DNA from 4 places in the Desulfobotulus mexicanus genome. Region 1 is predicted to be linked to each of the others. Evidence: predicted binding sites of a transcription regulator. Region 1 holds the regulator's gene; each other region holds the start of a gene.
What was found. Region 1 encodes sigma-54, which starts transcription at its own class of promoters, with help from an activator protein. Its sites were predicted from a motif close to TNTGGCACANTTTCTGCTNT; they were not measured.
Positions count from the first base shown of each region.

Region 1 (5,384 bases):
CTGTGGCTTATGCCAATCTGGCCGACCCGTCCCTGCAGGTACTCAAAGATTCGGCGTGCAATGGCCACGGATCTGTGGCGGCCGCCTGTGCAGCCAATCCCCAGGGTGAGGTAGGCTTTGCCTTCTCTTTTATACAATGGGATCAAATAGTCAAGGAGGTCGAGGTACTTTTGTAAAAAGATCCGGGTTTCTTCCTGTGAGATGATGAAGTGCTGAATGGCAGGATCTTCTCCCGTAAGATCCCGTAAATCCGGATTGAAATAGGGGTTTGCCAGGAAACGGACATCCATGAGAAGATCCATATTACGTGGGAGGCCGTATTTGAATCCGAAACTTAAGAGATCCACCCTGAGTGTGTCTGTGGAAATGCAGTGTTGCGCAATGCCCATGATAAGGGCTTTAAGGGCATGGACCGTGGTTTCCGATGTGTCGATGACATGGTCGGCCCTTTCCTTTAGTGGGACCATGCGTCGGATTTCTTCCCGTATGCTGTCCATGAGGGAAATGGTCTGGGACAGGGGATGCTGACGGCGGGTCTGGCTGAAACGATCGAGCAGAACATCTTCCCTGGCATCGAGAAAAATAAGCTGAAAGCTCCAGCCCTGTTGCCGGACCTCTTCAAAAATTCTTGAATGGTTTTCAATAAAACCCTTTTCCCGGATATCCATGATAAAGGCAAGGCCGTTGAAATCTGCCGTATCACTGTGGATGCGGAGCTCCAGAAACTTAGGAAGAAGGGCTACGGGAAGATTGTCCACACAGTAAAAGCCTGCATCTTCAAGGGCTGCGGCAGCGGTACTTTTTCCAGAGCCGGAAAGTCCCGTTACAACAATGATTTTTCCGTTGGCGTCCATGGAGATCCACTTTATATGTCAGGTTATGATGGGTCAGATGATATGGCTGTATCCTGCCTCACCGTTAAAAAGAATTAAAAATCGTAATTATTCAGAATGGTTTTCCAATTACCATAGTTGCAAGACAGACGCACAGGCCCCAGGCTATTTGCCCGTGACGCAATCTTATTCGGGAGCTTCTTGCCCTGTGCGGAAGCGTCAAAAACTCCCCGCCACAGGCAGGATAAGCTTTTTGATTGTCATAGCAGGCTTAAGCACGCTGCCTTTGTGGCGGCTCAGACAGTTTGCCGCTTCTTTCGCACAGGCCTGCAAAGCTCTGATCCGAAACGATTGCAATGTCACTTGCAAATAGCCATGGAGCCTTGCAACAGTACGAAGCTGTTGTAATTACAGCATTGACAGTTCAAAATAAACTGTGCTGAACAGTTACTAAAAATCTTCATCCATGGGGGCAATGGCTTCTAAAACCATTTCTGGACTTGAAGCCTGACGGAGTCTGTTTTTTACGGATGGTTCCCGCAGGAGTCTGGAAATTCTTGCCAGAATTTTCAGATGCAGACCCGTTGCTGCACCGGGTGTCAGGATGACAAAAAAAAGGTGCACCGGCCGGTTGTCCATGGCGTCAAAGGAAACGCCCCTGCGGCTTTTACCAAAGATAAGAAGGATATCTTCAAGGCTGTCCAGCTTCCCGTGGGGAATGGCAATACCATCACCGATGCCCGTACTCCCCAGCATTTCCCTTTCCAGAAGTACCTGCATGAGAACTTCCTTTGGGGGTGCGGAAGTCTGGCTGAGGGAAGCAAGCAGTTCCTCTAAAACAGCAGGCTTATCCTTTGCCTGCAGGTCGGTGAGGATGGTGTCTCTTGTCATAATATCCAGAAGTTTCATTTGTTTACCTTTTGGTTACACTGCAAGCCTGAGTGAATGCAGGTTAAAGGCCTGCTCTTTTACCGACTCAGGCAGGCCTTTAATCCATCAGGCCGTGGGCTGAATCAGTCCCAGATCTCCGTCTTTTCTTCTGTAAACGACATTGACCTTCTCTGTGCGTGCATCGGTATAAACGATAAAATTCTTTTCAGAAATTTCAAGCTGCATGGCAGCTTCTTCGGCATCCATGGGTTTGAAGGGCATGGATTCAATGATAAAGCCTGCCTTTGGAGCCGTTTCCGGATTCAAAGCATCTTCATCTGCTTCCCGGATGGTTTCAGCAACAGCCATGGCTGCCTCGGCGCCTTTGATACCGCCTTTGGAAACAGGACGCTTTTCACGGATTTTTTCTTTGGTTCTGCGGATCTGGGTTTTGAGTTTATCCACCACCAGATCCAGGGCTGCATACATATTCTCTGTTTCTTCCGTGGCCTGAAGATTCAGGCGGTCACAGGTGATGCGCACATCCACAATATGGCGGATTTTTTCCACAGACATAACCACCTGGGCTTCGGCTGGGCCGTCAAAATGCTTGTCCAGTTTGGAAAGCTTACTGGTGGCGTAATTTTTCAGTGCTTCGGAGGGTTCGATGTTCTTGAAGGTTACGGATGTCTTCATGGGTGTTCCTCCTTCATGGTGTGATGGATGAAAGCCATTTCATTTTCATAGAGCGGACGGAAAGTGAAGGCTCCCGGACTGGAATAGATCAGTACTGTCTGCGTTTGCTGGACGGAAGAATTTTTAATATTTCCCTGTATTTGGCAATGGTTCTTCTGGCTATGTCTATGTTATGTTCTTTTTCCAGGATTTCTGCAAGTTTAAGATCGCTGTAAGGTTTTTGCGGGTCTTCGCTTTCCACCAGCTGCTTGATTTTATCAAGGACACTGGCGGATGCCATGGCCTCGCCTTCCACCCGGTTGATGGAGCTGTTGAAAAAATATTTGAGTTCAAAAAGTCCCTGGGGTGTATAGGCGTACTTATTGGTGGTGACCCGGCTGATGGTGGATTCATGCATCTGTATGTCCTGAGCCACATCCCGTAAAACCATGGGTTTGAGGTGGGCTATACCCTTTTCAAAAAAATCCTTCTGGAAGCGGACAATACTTTCCATCACATTGTAAATGGTTTTTTGTCTCTGCTGTATGCTTTTGATCAGCCAGGAGGCGGAACGCATTTTTTCCTGAAGATATTCTTTTGTTTCTCCTGTAACCTTTTCCCCTGTTCTCATGGCTTTTTTATAATAGGGGTTAATGTGCAGCCTTGGCAAGCCGTCATCATTCAGGCTGATGAGAAAGTCATTGCCATGTTTGTAAACATAGATGTCCGGCGTGATATAAACGGGTGCCTCATTGTGGTATTCCCTGCCGGGTTTGGGTTCTAAGGACCGGATAACGGAAACGGCAGCGATAACGGTTTCAATGGTCAGCTTCAGGCTTTTGGCGATGGCCTTGAAATTTTTATTTTCAAGGTGTTTTAAATGCTGGGATATGATTTTTTCCACCACATCCGATGCAATGCCAAGACGTTTGATCTGCAGCAGCAGGCATTCCTGAAGGTTTCTGGCAGCTATCCCCGGAGGGTCAAAGGACTGCACAAGCCTGAGGGCCTCAGTCACTTTTTTTTCAGAACAGTCGCTGACCTTCATGATATCTTCAATGCCCGTGTCCAGATAACCATCGGTATTGATATTGCCGATGATAAGACCTGCAAGCTGCTGAATCCGGATGTCTGCTCCTGTCATGGAAAGCTGCCAGAAGAGATGCTCATGCAGGGTTTCTTTTCCAGATATGAAGTTTTCATAACGGGGGGCCTCCCTCTCCTCGGATTCAAAATGCACCCGGCCCGTACTGCTGTATTCATCAAGGTAGCTGTCCCAGTCAGTTTCTGCACTCACCTTTTCGCTGATTTCAATTTCCTGGAGTGACTCTTCCGAGGCAGGTGTTTCGTTGACTTCCGGTGTCTCTGTATCCGGAGCCTCCATGCGTTCTTCCAGGGCAGGGTTCTGTTCCAGTTCCTGCTGAATCGCATCCACCAGCTCAAGGCGGGAGAGCTGAAGCAGCTTGATGGCCTGTTGTAGCTGGGGCGTCATGACAAGCTGCTGGGTCAATTTGAGTTGTTGTCGGAGTTCTATGGCCATTTTATAACCGGAATCCGTCTCCTAAGTAGGTTTTTCGGGCTACGGGACTTGCGGCGATGGCAGCAGGCGATCCTGATTCCACCACCTTGCCTGAATGCAGGATGTAGGCATGATCGCAGACACCCAGAGTTTCCCGTACGTTATGGTCAGAAATCAGAACACCTATACCCCGGTGGGTCAGATAGTTAATGATGTTCTGTATATCACTGACAGCCATGGGATCAACCCCTGCAAAGGGTTCATCCAGAAGAACAAAGGATGGATCTGTACACAAAACCCTTGCAATTTCAAGCCGTCTTCTTTCTCCCCCGGAGAGAACCGTGGCCATCTGAGGGGCTAGATGACGTATACCCAGTTCATCCAGAAGGGATTCTGCCTTCTGCCTGCGTTCCCAACGACCCATATCCAGATTTTCAAGGATGATCAGTATATTCTCCAGAACGGAAAGTTTTCTGAATATGGAAGCTTCCTGGGGCAGATACCCTATGCCATGGCGTGCTCGCATATACATGGGATAATCCGTCAGGTCTTTATCGTCAAGGAAAACCCTGCCTCCATCGGGCCGGATCAATCCCACGGCCATGTAAAATGTGGTTGTTTTTCCGGCTCCGTTGGGACCGAGGAGACCGATGACCTGTCTGCTTTCCACATGAAGGGATACCCCGTCCACCACTTTCCGGTCGCCGTATTTTTTTTCAAGCTGCTGGAGTTGTAATAAGGCCATGGAAGATCTCCTGATTTCAGAAAGGGGCGGCATCGGATCCCGGGAAAAGGGACCCTGAAGCTCCACCTGAAATTTCGATCTCACCGGTTCTGCGGTTGAAACGGATCTCAGGACCCTGAAGTATATTCCCATCGCGTTCCATTCGTGCCGGGTTTCCCGTGAGTATGATTATTTCATCTGTGCTTGTGTATACAGCCTTTTCTCCAAGGGCATGTCCATCGGCATGGGTCAGTCTTACATGGCCTTTGGCAATGGCCTTTTCAATTCCAGGGGGGGTATGGTCTGTTTCATGCTCCTTTTTTTCTTCACTTCTGTAGTAAAGGGTCATGGTGTCAGCCATGATATTCATTTCAGCCTGGCTCATGTGGACCTTGTCATGCAGAATAAGAATCTTTGCGTTCAAATCCCAGTGCTGCATCATGGCCCTTGCAGCCATGGGGGAGGTTTCCACGCTTTCAGTGGCTGTTTCTCTGAGGGTTGTGGGTGTTTCCTGGCTGCCTTCCACTTCCATCTGATTTTGAATACGGTCAAAACGGATTATGTTGCCACGGATATGCAGATCCGTGTGCAGAATTTCTGCAGGGAAACCTTCAAGCAGAAGCTTTTGGGTCTGGCTTTCATAAAGGGCCGTATCTGCCGTGGCATGGATATCTTCGCTGCTAAGACGGACCTTCCCTTCGGCTTTAAGGCTTTTCAGGCTTTCTGCGGACAGCTGTTTTCCCGTATCCATGGGGTAAAAAAA
Region 1 covers NZ_VDMB01000002.1:199,053-204,436, forward strand. The annotation lists gene rapZ (RNase adapter RapZ) at 1-854, opposite strand, end outside; gene FIM25_RS03000 (PTS sugar transporter subunit IIA) at 1,284-1,742, opposite strand; gene hpf (ribosome hibernation-promoting factor, HPF/YfiA family) at 1,830-2,399, opposite strand; gene rpoN (RNA polymerase factor sigma-54) at 2,488-3,918, opposite strand; gene lptB (LPS export ABC transporter ATP-binding protein) at 3,920-4,642, opposite strand; gene FIM25_RS03020 (LptA/OstA family protein) at 4,659-5,384, opposite strand, start outside.

Region 2 (5,384 bases), on a different contig from region 1:
GTCACGGGCAAATAGCCTGGGGCCTGTGCATCTGTCTTGCAGGTATGATACTTGGAAAACCCTGCTGAACAGTTACAAATATTCAGATATAAATTCACTGCCCGGACACTTTCCATCCAGTCAATCATTCTGATTATTCATCGGAGGGTACTGCATCATCAAACATGGAAGGTTCTTCCCCTTTTTTTTCACGGGGTGCTTTGGCATTCTTTCCTGCTTTTGCAGCCTTTTCATCCTTCTCAGGTGCCAAAGACAGGCCAATGCCCATACTTTCCCTTACCTTGACATAGAGGGTATTAAACAGTTCTTCATTTTCCTTCAGAAACTTTTTCACATTCTCCCGGCCCTGACCGATACGCTCGCCGTCATAGGAATACCATGCGCCACTTTTTTCTATAATATTAGCTTCCACACCAAGATCCAGCAGGTCACCGATTCTGGAAATACCTTCTCCATACATGAGATCAAACTCAGCCTCTTTAAAGGGTGGAGCCAACTTGTTTTTCACCACCTTGACACGGGTACGGTTACCCGTAACATCCTGACCATCCTTGATGGCTGCGGCACGACGCACATCCAGCCGGACGGAGGCATAGAACTTGAGAGCATTACCACCGGTGGTGGTTTCCGGATTACCGAACATAACACCGATTTTCATACGGATCTGGTTGATGAAAATCACCATTGTCATGGTCTTGCCAATAGTGGCAGTGAGTTTACGCAGGGCCTGACTCATGAGACGGGCCTGAAGCCCCATATGGGCATCTCCCATTTCCCCTTCAATTTCAGCCCTTGGAACCAGTGCGGCAACGGAATCAATGACAAGAATATCCACAGCCCCACTGCGCACCAGCATATCAGCAATCTCAAGGGCCTGCTCACCGGTATCCGGCTGGGAAACCAGAAGCTCATCCACATTAACACCCAGCCTTCTTGCATAGGCGGTATCCAGAGCATGCTCCGCATCTATGAAAGCTGCTATTCCACCCACACGCTGGCATTCCGCAACCGCATGGAGGGCCAGAGTTGTTTTACCCGAAGACTCCGGCCCATAAATTTCTATCACACGTCCTTTGGGCAGACCACCGATGCCAAGGGCTCTGTCCAGAGCCAGGGAACCAGTGGAAATGGTGGGAACCGCTATTACTTCCTTGCTGCCCAGGCGCATGATGGCGCCTTTTCCAAACTGACGTTCAATCTGTCCCATGGCCGACTCAATGGCCTTTCCCTTATCCCCTGAAATACTCATGAACCCTCCCAATTGTTCTGGTTTTCTTACAAAAGTTCTTACATACCTTTTTCTAAAGCATAAGAAAACACTAACCCGCCTGAACCAGAAAAAAATACACGGAGAGCCCAAGAACCTGCCTGCACCAGCATGCATCCACGAGACTGCACCCATGGCAACGCCATATGCATCCCCAGGGCTGCACCACTGCCTTGTATTTTTTTATTAAAATCAAACACAGTGGATGACAGCCTGAAATATCATGATATATTTTCCATCCTTAAAAAAAAAACAATTACGGCATTCATTTTGCTTTGCTAATTCAGCTTTGTGAGCTTGTCACTCGTTTACCCTGAAAAGAACCGGTAAGAGACAGCTTCTTCTTCCAGAAAATATTTGGCCCCATAAATCCCCCGAAAAATATTTTCTGCATCCACGGATGAGGTTCTTAAAAACCGGGTAAATCGAAATTATGGATGTAAAACCTAAAGCCATTATTATTTCAAGGAGTTTTAACTATGTCAGGACAAAGCAGACAGCCGGAAATTGTTGTGGATCAGGCAAAATGGGAATGGTCTGAACTCTATAAGAAAGAGGACTGGTGGGCCATATGGCTTGGTATCATTATTCTTATCGTTGGCCTGATCATTTTTCTACCCAGACCTCCTGCGGATATGGATCAGAAAATTGCCCAGGCCCAGCGTACCATGCAGGCCGAAGATGCCCGTGCCCCCTTCCATACTCTTGAATGGCACAGAGCCAATGATTCCTTCTCAGGCCTTCGAGCCCGTAATGAATCCCATGGGAAAACCATTGCCAAATGGCTGGCAACCCCTGCAAGATGGGCCTCCAACCCCATGGAAGCCCTTATCCTTACGGAAGCAAGGGCAGCTGAAATACGGGAGGGAGCAAAGGAAAAACACGCTGCAGCCCAGGAAAAAACCAAAGCAGCCCTTGCACAGGCCGAGGCAGATCAGGCAGCAGCCGCAAATGCTGCTTTCCAGAATACGGAGCTGAACAAAAAGGCCGAAGGCTCCATTTCCCAGTGGCGTTCCGCCAGAAGTGCCGAAAGCAGGGCCCGCTCCCAGACAGGAACCCAGGCGTATAATAAAATTCCCTACCTGTTTGGCATCGGTGTTATTTTCATGCTTTTCTTTGCCGCAGGCACGACGGTAATGAACATTAACACAGCCAACTTCATTAAAGGGTTTGGCTTTGTTTTTCTTCTTGCAATCATTTCAGAAATCATCGGCGCCAACAGCACCCTCAGAAGCTGGGGCTTTGGTCCTCTCATCTGGGCCATCCTCGGCGGCATGCTCATTGCCAATACCATAGGAACTCCACAGTTCATCAAAGACGCAGCCCAGACCGAATATTTCATCAAAACAGGCCTTGTGCTTCTGGGTGCTGAAATCCTCTTCGGTAAAATCCTTGCCATCGGCCTTCCCGGCATTTTTGTGGCATGGGTGGTCACGCCGACGGTTCTGGTACTGACCTACATCTTCGGTCAGAAAGTTCTGAAGATGGAATCAAAAACCCTGAACATAACCGTATCATCGGATATGTGTGTATGCGGTGTTTCAGCGGCCATTGCTACGGCTGCGGCCTGCCGTGCCACCAAGGAAGAGCTCACCATTGCCATCGGCATGTCCATGCTCTTCACAGCCATTATGATGATCGCTCTGCCCACCTTCATCGTATCCGTTGGCATGCATCCAGTTCTGGGCGGAGCCTGGATAGGTGGCACCATCGACTCTACGGGTGCCGTTGTTGCCGCAGGTGCCTTCCTTGGTGAAACAGGGATGTTTGTTGCTGCAACCATCAAAATGATCCAGAATATCATGATAGGTGCCATTGCCTTTGGTGTGGCCGTATACTGGTGTGCCAAGGTGGATTGTGTTGAAGGCCAGACCGTTAAGAAAATGGAGATCTGGTATCGTTTCCCCAAATTTGTTCTCGGTTTCATTGCCGCATCCGTAGTCTTTTCCATCATGATCGAAGCCATGGGCGCCCGCGGGGACGTCATGCTGGATCAGGGCGTACTTCGCGGTTTCAGCCGTCCCTGCCGTGAATGGTTCTTTATTCTGGCCTTTGCCTCCATAGGTCTGACATCGAACTTCAGGGAAATGGCCAAACACTTTACCGGTGGCAAACCTGTTATCCTCTATGTATGCGGTCAGAGCCTTAACCTCGCCCTGACCCTGCTCATGGCATACATCATGTTCTTCCTTGTATTCCCTGACATTACAGCAAGCCTGTAAAAGAAACTGAGAGTTCCGTCCGTATCCTCTGCATTGATGGGATACGGACGGAAAATTTTATTCGAATCCGGTAAAAAGACCATACTGAAATAGCAGCGCACGCCGTGTCACGGCGTCCTGCCATAGAGTAACTTGTACCGGATTTGAACTCGTTTCGACCAGTGATGGACAATTAGTCCTTTTTTAAAGATTTAAATTTAAAGAACTAAATTTAAGTTATTCAGAAGTTACTATAAATCTTTCAAGCGGAGGTAAGGGAATGTCAGAAAAAAAAACATTAGCCGGCATAGCCAAACTAATCATGGGTGTGGCAGGTTTCTGGATTGCAGTCGCCCTTGTACTGCCATGGATGCAGACCCTTCCTGTGATCCGGCCTGTGATGGATATTATCATTGCTGCAGATCTTGATGCCAACCAGTATTTTTACACCCAGTCTGAAGAAACCTTCACTGCCCAGTCCCATATGCGGTCCGGCATCCGGCGATCAGAGCAATAAAAAAACATCCGCAACAAAAAACCAGTGGCTATTCATTGCGGACGTTTTCAGACCATTCAGACTACCTGCTTTTTTGTCTGTCAGGAGGCTAGCGGATCAGCAGCAGTCTTAAAAAACCTCCTTCACTTCTTTCTCCCGGATACCGCCAGCAATTTTTTCCATTCTCTTTGTCACTTCCAAAGCAGCCTCACTGGTCTGAAAGCTCTTGTTAACATAGCGCAAGACTTCCTTTTCTGCCTTTTCCAAAGCATTGTAAAAGGCTTTCAGCTTTCCGGCCTCGCCGTAGGCTGCCTTGACCATGGCTTCGTAACTCTTCCCCCGGGCATCCATCAGCAACTTATAATGATGAAAGAACAGACGGATCTCCTCAAGCTGTTTCTCACAGATGCGAACTTCCTTTTCCTCATGCATCTCCACCGAAGGAAAACAATTTTCAAGGTTTATGATTACCCCTTTTTCTTCCTTCATGGAATAAAAGGCCAGCTCCAGTGCTTTCTCACGGGTTTTTATATAATTTTCCGCAAAACCATGGATGCTCTTTTTATATTTCTGAATATTAAAGGCATGATGGATAAACAGTATGGGGATCAAAATCATCCATACTGAAGCCTCCGGCTTCTGGATAAGTTCCCGGGCCAAAGCATAAGCCTTACGTTTTTCTGCTGCCAGAATAATCTCCTGCTTTTCTTCCAGTGTAAGTGCCAATGTCTGCTCCATAAAAAATCATTGAGGGATTACTTTACTTTCATAAGCGCCACCAAAGCAAAATGCCGCAGGGCTTACATTTCAAAAAACATACAAAATAAGAGCCAGAACCAGATGCGCACAAAGCCCTGCCGCCACATCATCCAGCACAATTCCCGCACCTCCGGGAATTTTTTCATCAAAAAAATTAACGGGCCATGGTTTAACAATATCAAAAAAACGAAACAGAAAAAAACCCAGCACCAAAGTAAAAAACGATAAAGGAAAGAACATCAGGGTAACGGCAAGACCCAGCACCTCATCCAGCACCACACAGGAGGGATCCTTTTCTCCCAGCTCTTCCGCAGCCCTCTCACAAACCATGATTCCCAGCAATATAGCCGTCATTACAACAAACATCTGAACCTGCAGGGGCAACAGCAGCAACAGAGCGCAGAATGGAATCCCAGCAAGGGTTCCCACGGTACCCGGCGCTTTTTTTGCATTTCCCGTGCCACCGAAAGTAGCAAGAAACATTACGGGATTTTCCGGCATTCGCATCAATTCTCCTCCCCTGCTCCAAGGCTGTGTATGCGGACAACTTCTTCAAGCAGCTGGGCACATTCCACCATATCCGAAAGAAAAACATGTTCCCTTAAGGTATGAACCTCACGCATTCCCGTGCCTATGACACAGGCCTCTATTCCATGCTTAA
Region 2 covers NZ_VDMB01000003.1:199,391-204,774, forward strand. The annotation lists gene recA (recombinase RecA) at 134-1,249, opposite strand; gene FIM25_RS04235 (YeiH family protein) at 1,747-3,489, shown strand; gene FIM25_RS04240 (hypothetical protein) at 3,749-3,985, shown strand; gene FIM25_RS04245 (NF038143 family protein) at 4,094-4,702, opposite strand; gene FIM25_RS04250 (phosphatidylglycerophosphatase A family protein) at 4,772-5,230, opposite strand; gene FIM25_RS04255 (M20/M25/M40 family metallo-hydrolase) at 5,230-5,384, opposite strand, start outside.
Region 2: FIM25_RS04235 (YeiH family protein) is a predicted target of sigma-54. The motif match lies at 1,525-1,544, and genes of this name have one in related genera.

Region 3 (5,384 bases), on a different contig from region 1:
CATCCGTAATATCCAGAAGACTTCCGGGTTCTTCCGGCAAGGCAGGTGGTTCTGCACCTTCACGGATTTCCTTCACTGTTTTATGAATGGGCCTAAGAACAAAAAGGAAAAGCATTAGCAGAAGAATCAGGTTCGCGGCAATACGCCCATAATCCTTACGCAAACGGGCAAGACCAGTCAGAGGATCTTCATCCATGGGAGGTTCTTCATCGGGGTTAAAGGCAAAGGATTCCACCACCACCTGATCTCCCCTGGCCTCTGAAAAACCCATGGCGTTTTTCACCACTTCCGTAAACTGCGCCATCTCTTCCGGTGTTCTCTGCACATAGCGGCGGGTCATTACTCCCTTTTCATCCCGCTGCCATTCATAACGACCATCAATCACCGCAGCCACGCTGAGGCGGCTTAATACGGCAAAGGGTTTTTCCGTAGTCCTTACCCGCTTGCTCAATTCATAATTAACCACATCATCCTGTTTCCTGCCCTTTTCCAGAGTTTCAAGGGGGCCACCTTCCGTTCCCGGTGGCACAACAGGATTGACACTGGAGATGGCGCCAAGAGGGCCACGCAGTCTTTCCGTTTCCTCATTCAGGTTTTTTCGACTCCGGACAAAAATGGCTTCGGTTTCATTGGGATCAAAAATTTCCTCACTCATTTCCTCACGGGAAAAATCCATCTCTGCCGTGACCCTTACAATGGCCCTGTCCTTTCCCACCACACGCTCAAGGAGACTTTCAATGCGCTGGGCCAGCTCCCTTTCCCGTATGGTTTTATACTGGACCTGGTTTCTCACCCGGGTATTTTCCAGCTCCGCCAGCTTTTCCTCATCACTGTGCCCTCTGTACAGAACCCGTCCTCTGGTATCCACCACCGTCACCAGCTCAGGTGTCATATCCTGAATGGCGGACGCCACCAGATGCACCACCGCCTCCACCTTGCTCTGGGGGAGGTCGGCACCCTGCTTCAGGCGTAACAGAACAGAAACACTGGGTGGCCGGGATTCTTCTATAAAAACCGAATCCTTGGGCATGACCACCATGACCCTGGCATCGGTAACTTCCTGAAACTGACGGATGGTGCGTGCCAGCTCTCCCTGCAGAGCCCGTTGCAGATTCAGTTTCTGCACAAATTCCGTGGTTCCGAAATCACTCTTGTCAAAAACCTCAAAACCCACACCGCCCCCCTTGGGCAGACCTTCACCCGCCAGAGACAGACGGGTCTCATGGATCTGACCTGAAGGAACACGGATGGCACTCCCCCCCCCTTCCAGCTCATAGGGAACACGCATCTCTTTAAGTTTGTCTACAATCTCTGATGCGTCCTTTTCAGAAAGATTGGTATACAGCACACCAAATTCAGTTCTGTTTGCCATGAAAAAGAGGGAAGCAAACCCGATGGTGGTCAGCACCACAACAGCCCCCAGAATAATTTTTCTTGGAAGGGGCATACTGCGCCAGATGGAAAGGATTTGTTCAATAACAGGATTCATGGCGTTCTCTCCGAAAAAAGTTGGCTATAATCAGAACTGCATGTGCATGATTTCTTTATAGGCTTCCAGGGCTTTGGACCGTGTCTGTACCAGAAGGCGCATGGAAAGATCCGCCTCCTGAAGAGCCATCATGCCTTCGTGCAGATCCAGCTCTCCAAGCATGACCTTTTCCGCTGCAAGATCCGAAACATTCTGCAGGGTATTCACCTCACGAACGGCACTGTTAAGACGCTCGGAAAAACTCATGCCGGAAAAAGGGGGCAGAGCAGTGGCGGAAATCTGCCCTGTATCTGCAACCGGAAGAGAAAAAAAACGGTTATTTACGGGATTCATTCTGTTCTCCTTTTCCAAGAGTATATACCCGGCAAGGACTCTTTGTCTGGGCTGTAGAAATTTCAAATTTCAAGTATTCGCCTCCCTGCATACTACACAGCACAGAGAGAGTCCGGCACGCCACGATAAAGGCAACTACTTACCAATTTCCAGTGCCTTCATCATCATGGCCTTGGTGTTGTTCATTACCGTAATACTGGCTTCATAAGCCCTTCTGGCCACCAGCATATCCGCCATTTCCGTGAGGTGATCCACATTGGGCATGGCCACATAACCCGTCACAGGGTCCGCATCCGGATGGCTGGGATTGTATACAAGACGAAAATCCTCCTGGGACTGCACCACATCGGTAACCTTAACGCCCCGCTGATCCCCCCCCCTGTCCCTTTCCCGCTCAAACATCTCATAAAATCCTAAGTCATCATAATTCTCCCTGGCTTCTGCCTTCTGCAGACCCAGAGGAATCTCCTCCAGCTGACGCCCCTCATAAACCACCATTTTCCGGCGATAGGGTCCACCTTCCTCCGTCCGGGTGGTGTCCACATTGGCGAGGTTCTGGGCAATGACGTTCATTTTCATCCGGTGTGCGGAAAGGGCCGTACCGCCAATTTTAAAAGACTTGATCAGATCTGTCATCAGCTGCCTCCTTCGGCAATGGCATGACGGAGGATGGTCATCTTTCTCACCATCATTTCAGCCGTTGTCCTGTATTTCATATTGTTTTCCACAAGATTACTCATCTCCTCATCAATATCCACCGAGTCCAGATGATAGGCATCGGCATTGTCATATATGGATGCCCGTATGGGGTCCGGAAGCGGACCGGCGTCCAGATGCTTTTCATGGGTCATGGCCACCTCCCTTGGAGGAGGACCGGCCATGGCCTGTTTCAGGGTTGCATTAAAATCCAGATCCCTCGGCTTGTAATGGATCGTATCCACATTGGCCACATTGGCAGAAATCAGGCTATGACGAAAACTGGAAACATCCAGCCCCTTGCCCATCATATTGTAGGTGGAATCAAATAAACGGTGACCGCCCAAAAGGCACCTCCTTTCTCTAAGGACAGATAATCAATCCTGCCCTGAAAAATATGCAACAGATGTGCCATAAAAAAAGCCCCGCTGGACAGCGGAGCTGAATGATTGGTACTTACGTAACTGTTCAGCACAGTTTATCCCAAACTGCCAATGCTGTAATTGCAGCAGCTTCGTACTATTGCAAGGCTCCTTGGCTATTTGCAAGTGACATTGCAATCGTTTCGGATTAGAGCTTTGCAGGCCTGTGCGAAAGAAGCGGCAAACTGTCTGAGCCGCCACAAAGGCAGCGTACCAAGGCCTGCTATGGTAATCAAAAAGCTTATCCTGCCTTTGGCGGGGAGTTTTTGCCGCTTCCGCACAGGGCAAGAAGCTTCCGAATAAGATTGCGTCACGGGCAAATAGCCTGGGGCCTGTGCATCTGTCTTGCAGCTATAGTACTTGGAAAACTGTGCTAAACAATTAAACGCTTACAATTATTGAAGTAAAATCAAACCGCAGCCGTCATATCCGGATCATTTTTATATTCATTGAGCTTGTTACGCAGGGTACGTACGCTGATCCCCAGAAGCTGGGCCGCATGGGTACGGTTTCCGTCAAAACGTTTCAGGGTATGGAAAATCATCTGCTTTTCCACCTCCTTTAAAGGAGCATCCAGAAAAGCTTCGGGCAGAGACCAGGAACCTTCCGCAAGGCCCGGGGAGAGACTGTGGGGAAGATCTTCTTCCAGCAGAAGGTCCGCAATCTTGATATCAGTACCGTCACAAAGAAGTACTGCACGACGGATCACGTTTTCAAGCTCCCGGACATTACCCGTGAAAGTGACGGAAGTTAAACAGTTTAAAGCCTCGTCCGTCAAACCCTTGACACTCCGCCCATCCTCTGCATTATACTTTTCAATAAAATGGCGAGCCAGCAGGGGAATATCTCCGGGACGTTCCCGCAATGGCGGAATACGAAGGGGGATGGTATTCAGTCTGTGATAAAGATCTTCCCGGAAAATACCCTCTTCCATGGCCTCCCGAAGATCCCTGTTGGTGGTGGCCACAATCCGAACATCCACATGGACAGGCCGCAAACCACCAACCCGGTCCACGGCGCCTTCCTGCAACACCCTCAAAAGCTTGGCCTGCAGATGTACGGGCATTTCCGTAACCTCATCCAGAAGAAGGGTTCCCCCATGGGCCAGCTCAAACTTTCCTTCCTTGCGGAAAGTCGCCCCTGTAAAGGCGCCTTTTTCATGACCGAAAAGCTCACTCTCCAGAAGATTTTCCGGCAGGGCCGCACAGTTAATAGCCACAAAGGCTCCCTGCCTTCTGGGGCTGTTATCATGCACCATACGGGCAAAAAGCTCCTTACCCGTACCGGACTCACCCTGAATAAAAACCGGGGCACGGCTGGCTGCAACCCTCAGGGTCAGATCCACAAGGCGCTGCATCCCAGGATCCTGGGTCACCAGACTTCTGCCGGATACAGGCATGGCTTTTTCCCCGAAAATCCCGGTGAAAATTTTTTGCAGACGATCCTCTTCCAGGGGCAGCAGCATGAAATCCAGGGCACCAGCACGAATGCAATCCACAGCCAGCTCCACATCCACGCTGCCAGAAAGTACCAGCACAGGAATCCGGCTGGACACCGCCTGCGCCACAAAGGGCAGTGGGTTCTTTCCATCCTCCCATACACCCACAACCAGGCTGGGAGCCTGGGACTGCATCAGCTGCAGGGCTTCTGTTTCCGTTCTTCCTGGACGCACCGAACAACTACAGTTTTCCAACATACGGTTCAGGGAATCACGGACTCCGGAGTCAGAAGCAAAAATCACGGCCTGTCGTGAACTCGTCATGATAAAACCCTGTATTATTAATAAAATACATCAGGACACATATCTTGAAAACAGGTGTCAGTACCATCGCCTTAACCAGACAGCAAACTTCAATCAGGAATCCAGCAACTTATTTTCTATACGCATTCCAGCCAGACGTTCCCGGGCCATGGAACCCCAGAGAGGATCCGCATCCTCAATTAAAAACTCATACAAACGCCTTGCATCCACCGTATCTCCTGTTCTCTCAAGAACTTCTGCAAGCCTGAAACGTACGGCATTCCTATCTGCCACAGCGATACCCGGTATGGCTTCAGCCTTCCCATAGGCCCCTGAGGCTTCTGCATATTTTCCCTGAGCCACACGTGCCTCTCCCAGAGAACGCAGAATGGTAAAATGAAGATCTGGGGAATCTTGACTTTCCAGGTCTGAAAATGCAAGGGCCCTTTCCAGAATTTCTGCTTCTTTCTGCCTTTGCCCCTTCTCCCTGAGGATTTTTGCAGCAGAGAAAAGGAAAACCACCTTATTTTCAGCGGTTTCGGCCAGACTGGCTGCATCCTGATACGCCTTGAGGGCAGCATCCAGCTCACCCGTTTCCAGACGAATATCTCCAATATGGCCCAGAGCAAGGGAACTGCGCAGTGGATCACCGGGAACAGCCCTTAAAAAAAGAGTGAGCTGGGCCAGAGCCATTTCTCCGTCT
Region 3 covers NZ_VDMB01000001.1:340,057-345,440, reverse strand. The annotation lists gene fliF (flagellar basal-body MS-ring/collar protein FliF) at 1-1,489, opposite strand, end outside; gene fliE (flagellar hook-basal body complex protein FliE) at 1,520-1,822, opposite strand; gene flgC (flagellar basal body rod protein FlgC) at 1,958-2,458, opposite strand; gene flgB (flagellar basal body rod protein FlgB) at 2,458-2,865, opposite strand; gene FIM25_RS01445 (sigma-54 dependent transcriptional regulator) at 3,350-4,702, opposite strand; gene FIM25_RS01440 (tetratricopeptide repeat protein) at 4,796-5,384, opposite strand, start outside.
Region 3: flgB (flagellar basal body rod protein FlgB) is a predicted target of sigma-54. The motif match lies at 2,915-2,934, and genes of this name have one in related genera.

Region 4 (5,384 bases), on a different contig from region 1:
TCATCCACCTCCACCACCACCTCCCCATGGCCGTAACGACTTTCCCACTGAAGGGTAACCGTTTCTTCTCCGAGGGCACCACCGGGGGGTTTTACCGTAAAAATATAGCTGTCATTGATGCTCCCGGCCCGACCCTTTAACGACATATTCAAAGGAGCTGCCCTTCCTTCATCATCCGTATTGATGGAAAAGGTATTGCCCGCCACAAGGGTTCCGGGGGCAAGATGAAAGGAAAGATCCGTGCCACTCAGCCCATAGGGACCGGAATCCTGAATGGAAATCAGCCCCGAACGGCCCGTAAACTCACCATGACTGTCATATTCCCGCCACTCCATAGCAGCACCCGTACCGAAAACAGCAGACTCCGCATGGGGACTGGCATTGTCCAGAACCGATTGAAAAGGCCCTTCCAGTCCAAAACCGCTACCCGTGACCACACTGAGTTTAGCCGCCAGGTTATCGTCAACCTCAAATTCTGAAATGCGGATGTTTTCCCCGTCATTACGCAGAATGGAAACCGAGCTGCCCGATCCTGCAATGCGGTACAAAGAGGCATCCAGCCCGGCACCCAACAGGGCTGTTTCCAGATCTCCGGCAAGCGTGCGGTCATCCGATGCCGTGACAGGGAAGGTCACGGTCACACCATCCACCTGAAAAGAAACCTCATCCCCCACATTAAAATCCGTAAATCCACCGTCACCGCCCAAGGTGAGGATGGCATTGGCCGCAGGCACAGAGCTGTCCGCCGTGACATTGAACAGGCTGCCTCTGGCCGGATCCGCACTGCTGCGGATTTCCATTCCCGGTGCGGCAAAAACGGTAAAGGTAGCTGTTTTCATAGCAGAATTGTGCCCGACACCGCCAAGGGTTTCTGAATCCACACCCAGCGTTACCATACCGCCAGACTGTTCATAGGGAGCCACCGTCACTCCGGAAACGCTATCCCCAACCAGGTTAACACTGCCTGCGTCCGTATCATCCACAAGGGTTCCGGAGGCTCCTGTCACCCTAAAGCCACCGGTTCCCGCACTGGCTTCATCATCCAGTCGGGTATTCAGGCCGCTGATGTCCATCGCCGCGCCGCCGCTCCCCCGGAGGTTTAGGGCATTGCCATTCCGCTCCCATGAAATCCCACGGCTCTGCAAAGCCGTCTTTTCCCGCATCAGGGCCGCTTCCAGATTTTTTGCCGTCGCTTCCTGATCGCTTTCATCTATATGAAAACGGATCTCCACCCCTCCAAGGGTAAAAGAAGCCAGACCGGGGCCATCTCCATCTTCCACAAAAGTATCCAGTGTGATGCTGGCATTATCCACTACCCGGAAATCAGCAATCCCCAGATTCTCACCCTTTGTGCTCTTCAGAACCGCCACCGTAGTACCGGCAGAAGGATCGAACTCCAGATTCAGATCCTCGGACTGATCCACAACAGCCCTCAGGGCAGCATCAAAATTGGAGCGTGTGGCCGCATCATCCTCCCCAACCCGGAATACCACCTCTTCCCGGATATCGCCCGCTATCAGGGTAAACATGACCTCATCATGTTCCTGCATATGTGCACTGCCCATAATGGAATCCATGTCCAGTTCCAGCTGATTGGAAAGACTGTAGGACTGCAGACCGTCCACCCCGTTCAGGGCCGCCGCAATGGCGGCGGATGAAGGCTCGATCATCCCTTCTCCATGACCGATCTCAAGGGTCTGCACATTCCCGTTGCCATCCGTAATGGTAAGGGTCTGCCGCCGGATGGCCTGGGCCAGGGCCGTTTCCGGATCAGCAGCCGTCTGCACCGTACCCAGATTCTGCCCGTCAGCCAGCCAGAGGGATTCTCCCGTGGTGCCGCTTCGCACCACCTCAAAATCATAACGGCTGTCCGCAGCTCCCGTACCCGACCAGTTCTGGACAGCAGCCGTGGAAACCCCCATATCCACAACGGTCTGGGTGTAGGAAGAGGGAATGGTACCCTTGTTTTCCACCCACATACCAAAATCCTTTGAATAATCGATACGATCTCCGTAAGGAAGGGTGGCCAGCCAGTTGCTTTGTCTGGGCTGATAAGTCCCTTTCAGGGGTTCGGTCATGTAGTAGGAACCGGCCCCCATGCTATGGCTTTTGTTCACATTCCAGATGGTTTCTCTGGCCAGTGCGTCCATTTCCCTCCGGTAACGGGGAATCTCCACATCCCGCATTTCCAGCCAGCCCCCAAGTTTTCCTCCCTGTATGCGCTCTGTGATATCCACCCTTCCACCGTCCGAAGCAACCCACTTCACCTGACCGGATTCGTACTTCAGATCATAGGATGAATTACCGGAAACCAGAGGGAAACCTCCTGCTGTGGTAATGGTTACCGCACCCTTTTCATCCTCAAAACTTTTGATATCAATAATTTCCGAAAGCTCTTTGATTTTTTCATTACGGAGATCCCTGTTATCATTGGATGTTCTCTGGCTTTCCTGCCCCATGACAGACTGGTTCAGACGGGCAATTTCAACGGTCAGCTGATTGACCCTGTGTACACCATTCTGAATATCTGAATGCAGATCCTGCTCCAACTGCCAGAGATCCCTTTCCATAATATTAAAACGCTCACTGAGCTTCACCCCGTTTTCATACACATTCATACGCTCCGCAGCGCCATCGGGGTTATTGGCAAGGGTGTTCCAGGAATCCCAGAAATCCGGAAGAAGCTGGCTGATGCTCGTATTGGAGCTTTCACTGAACATCCCGGACAACACCTTCATATAGTTCATAAAAGCTTCCGATGCGGAAAAAGCCGACTTCTGGCTTGTGATACGATCTTCCAGCAACTGGTCCGCCGTCTGACGGATCTGCTGGCTCATGACCCCGTTACCGATGAGGTGCCCGGACTGAACAAGGGGGGCATTGGCAGCCTGGGACACGGACTGACGGGAAAAATTCGGGTTGTTCACATTGGCAATATTGTGGCCCGTTACGTTAAGGCCAAGCTGCTGGGCCGCAAGTCCCTGCTTTGCAATGTTCATGGTGCTGTTGATTCCGGCCATGGTCAGACCCTCCGGTTGACATACCCGTTTCCGGTTCCGGTCATACGACTGCTGCGGTCATAGCCCGCCTGCTTCTGCGGCCGCATGAATACGGACATCATTTCACCCACCACATCCAGACAGAGACTGACATAGGTGATATTGGCATCTGCTGCGCTGCGCACCTGTTGCCCCAGATCCTCTGCTTTAAGAAAAAAAGGCTCCAGATCTGCCTGCTCTCCGTGGGAAAGCCTGTCCTTGAGCACCCGGGACTGGAAGTGAATGGCTTCCACATCCAGCGGCCTGCCTGCCCTGACCATGACCTGCTTGATGCGCTCCCTTACTTCCATGATGGCTCCGGCGGCCTTCTGCTTCTCCTCAGCCAGAGGCCAGAGGGGGGCCACATCTCCTGATTTAAGAATATCTGCTTCTTTATCCAGCACGGAAAGAAGGTTCTCAAAGCAGGCAATTTTTTCATTGTAAAGGCTCTGAAGTTCCGTTGTCAGTGTCATGTCTGCCTCCTCCATGCTGAATAAAGCGATGATGTATATTCAGGATGCCCTGCCGTTTTTTTTGAAAAAACATGAGCCGAATCAAAAAGGGCATAAAAAAACCTATGCAGAAGATCGGCATATCCGAGCCTCTGCATAAGTTTTTTTGCATAATATGTGCCAGAGCTTTAAAGCTCTCTGCTTCGCATGAATCAACCTGAAATCAGCCGTCCCCGCCAGACCTTGAAAGCTGCCGGTAAAGGAAATCCCGCAGCCCCGGACTGTTGCCTCCCTTGGAAATGCGCTCAGCAAGCTCCTGATCCAGCCGGGACTGCCAGATCTCCTCGGCCTGTCCCTGACCAAAAATACCATCCCCCGGCAAAGTTTGCCGCATACCCTTCAGCATGGTCTGCAGCATAATAGCTTCAAAACCGGCGCATGCCTCCTTCAGTCTGGCATCTTCAGCAGCCCTGGCCGCAGCCTTTGCATCCCCGGCCAGCCGGGACTCCGAAACCATAGACATCTGTACATCGCTATTCAGGCGCATAGGGCATCTCCCTGCTGTTTGAACTTCCATTAAGGTGCTTAAACTTTTTAAGGTCTTTAGAGTCTTTAGGGTCTTTAATGAAGGCAGGCACCAGAGGCCTGCCGGGTTTAGAGCCTTTAAGGTCTTTAAAAAAGGCTGTGAGGGTAAAAGGTGTTGTAGGGGCAGACCCCTGTGCCTGCCCGTCTTTAATGTCTTTAAGGACCTTAGACCCTAAATAATCTCAAGATCCGCCTGTAAGGCTCCGGCAGCCTTGATGGTCTGAAAAATACTGATCATATCCCTTGGTGTAACACCGATGGCATTCAGGGCCCGCACAAGCTCACCAATGGTGGCCCCGCCGCCCATGAGCATGACCTTGGCCATTTCCTCATCCACATCAATCTCGGTTTCCGGCACAACAACGGTTTCACCTTCACCAAAGGCCTCAGGCTGACTCACCCTTGCCATCTCCCGCACGGAAATACTGAGATTGCCATGGGCAACGGCAACGGTGGATATCCTTACATTTTCTCCGATGACCACCGTACCTGTTTTTTCATTCACCACAATGCGGGCAGGCATATCCGGATTCACCTCCAGGGCTTCAATACCTGCAATGAACATGGGAATGGAAGACTGGAGGTGTTCAGGCACATGAATCTGAACAGCTCCGGAATCCAGTGCCATGGCAAGGGGCTTGCCAAGGGCATTGTTAATGGCTTCCGTCATCCGGATCACCGTTGTAAAATCCGGCTGATACAAAGAAAGGGTCAGGCTGGATCTGCCGTTCAGTTCAAAGGGAAGCTGCCGCTCCACAGAGGCACCTCCGGCAATGCGCCCCACAAGCAGATGATTTTTCACCCTGGCTGCTCCGGCACCATCAGCACCATGCCCCCCCAGAGCGATGGCACCCTGGGCAAGGGCATAGACATTACCATCCACCCCCTTGAGGGGAGTCAGCAGAAGAGTGCCCCCCGCAAGGCTTTTGGCATCTCCCATGGAAGAAATGGTCACATCTATCTTATTACCCACACGGGCAAAGGGAGGCAGGCTGGCCGTTACCATGACCGCTGCCACGTTTTTGACATTGATCTGGTTCCTGTCAATGCTGATACCCATACGGTCCATCATACTGGCCAGGGCCTGGGTGGTGAGGGGGGTATTCTTGTCCCCTGTGCCATCAAGGCCCACCACAATGCCGTACCCCAGAAGCTGGTTGGAACGCACCCCCTGAAAGGCGGCCATATCCTTGATTCTCGCCCCGTGCGCAGGAAAAACCAGCACCCATACCAGAAGGCTCAGCAGAAAAAAGATGCTCTTTTTTGTATAATCATGCGCCATGGCATCCTCCGGGTTCTTTCGGTATTC
Region 4 covers NZ_VDMB01000001.1:379,105-384,488, reverse strand. The annotation lists gene flgK (flagellar hook-associated protein FlgK) at 1-3,020, opposite strand, end outside; gene flgN (flagellar export chaperone FlgN) at 3,023-3,511, opposite strand; gene FIM25_RS01645 (rod-binding protein) at 3,714-4,037, opposite strand; gene FIM25_RS01640 (flagellar basal body P-ring protein FlgI) at 4,248-5,357, opposite strand.
Region 4: flgN (flagellar export chaperone FlgN) is a predicted target of sigma-54. The motif match lies at 3,656-3,675, and genes of this name have one in related genera.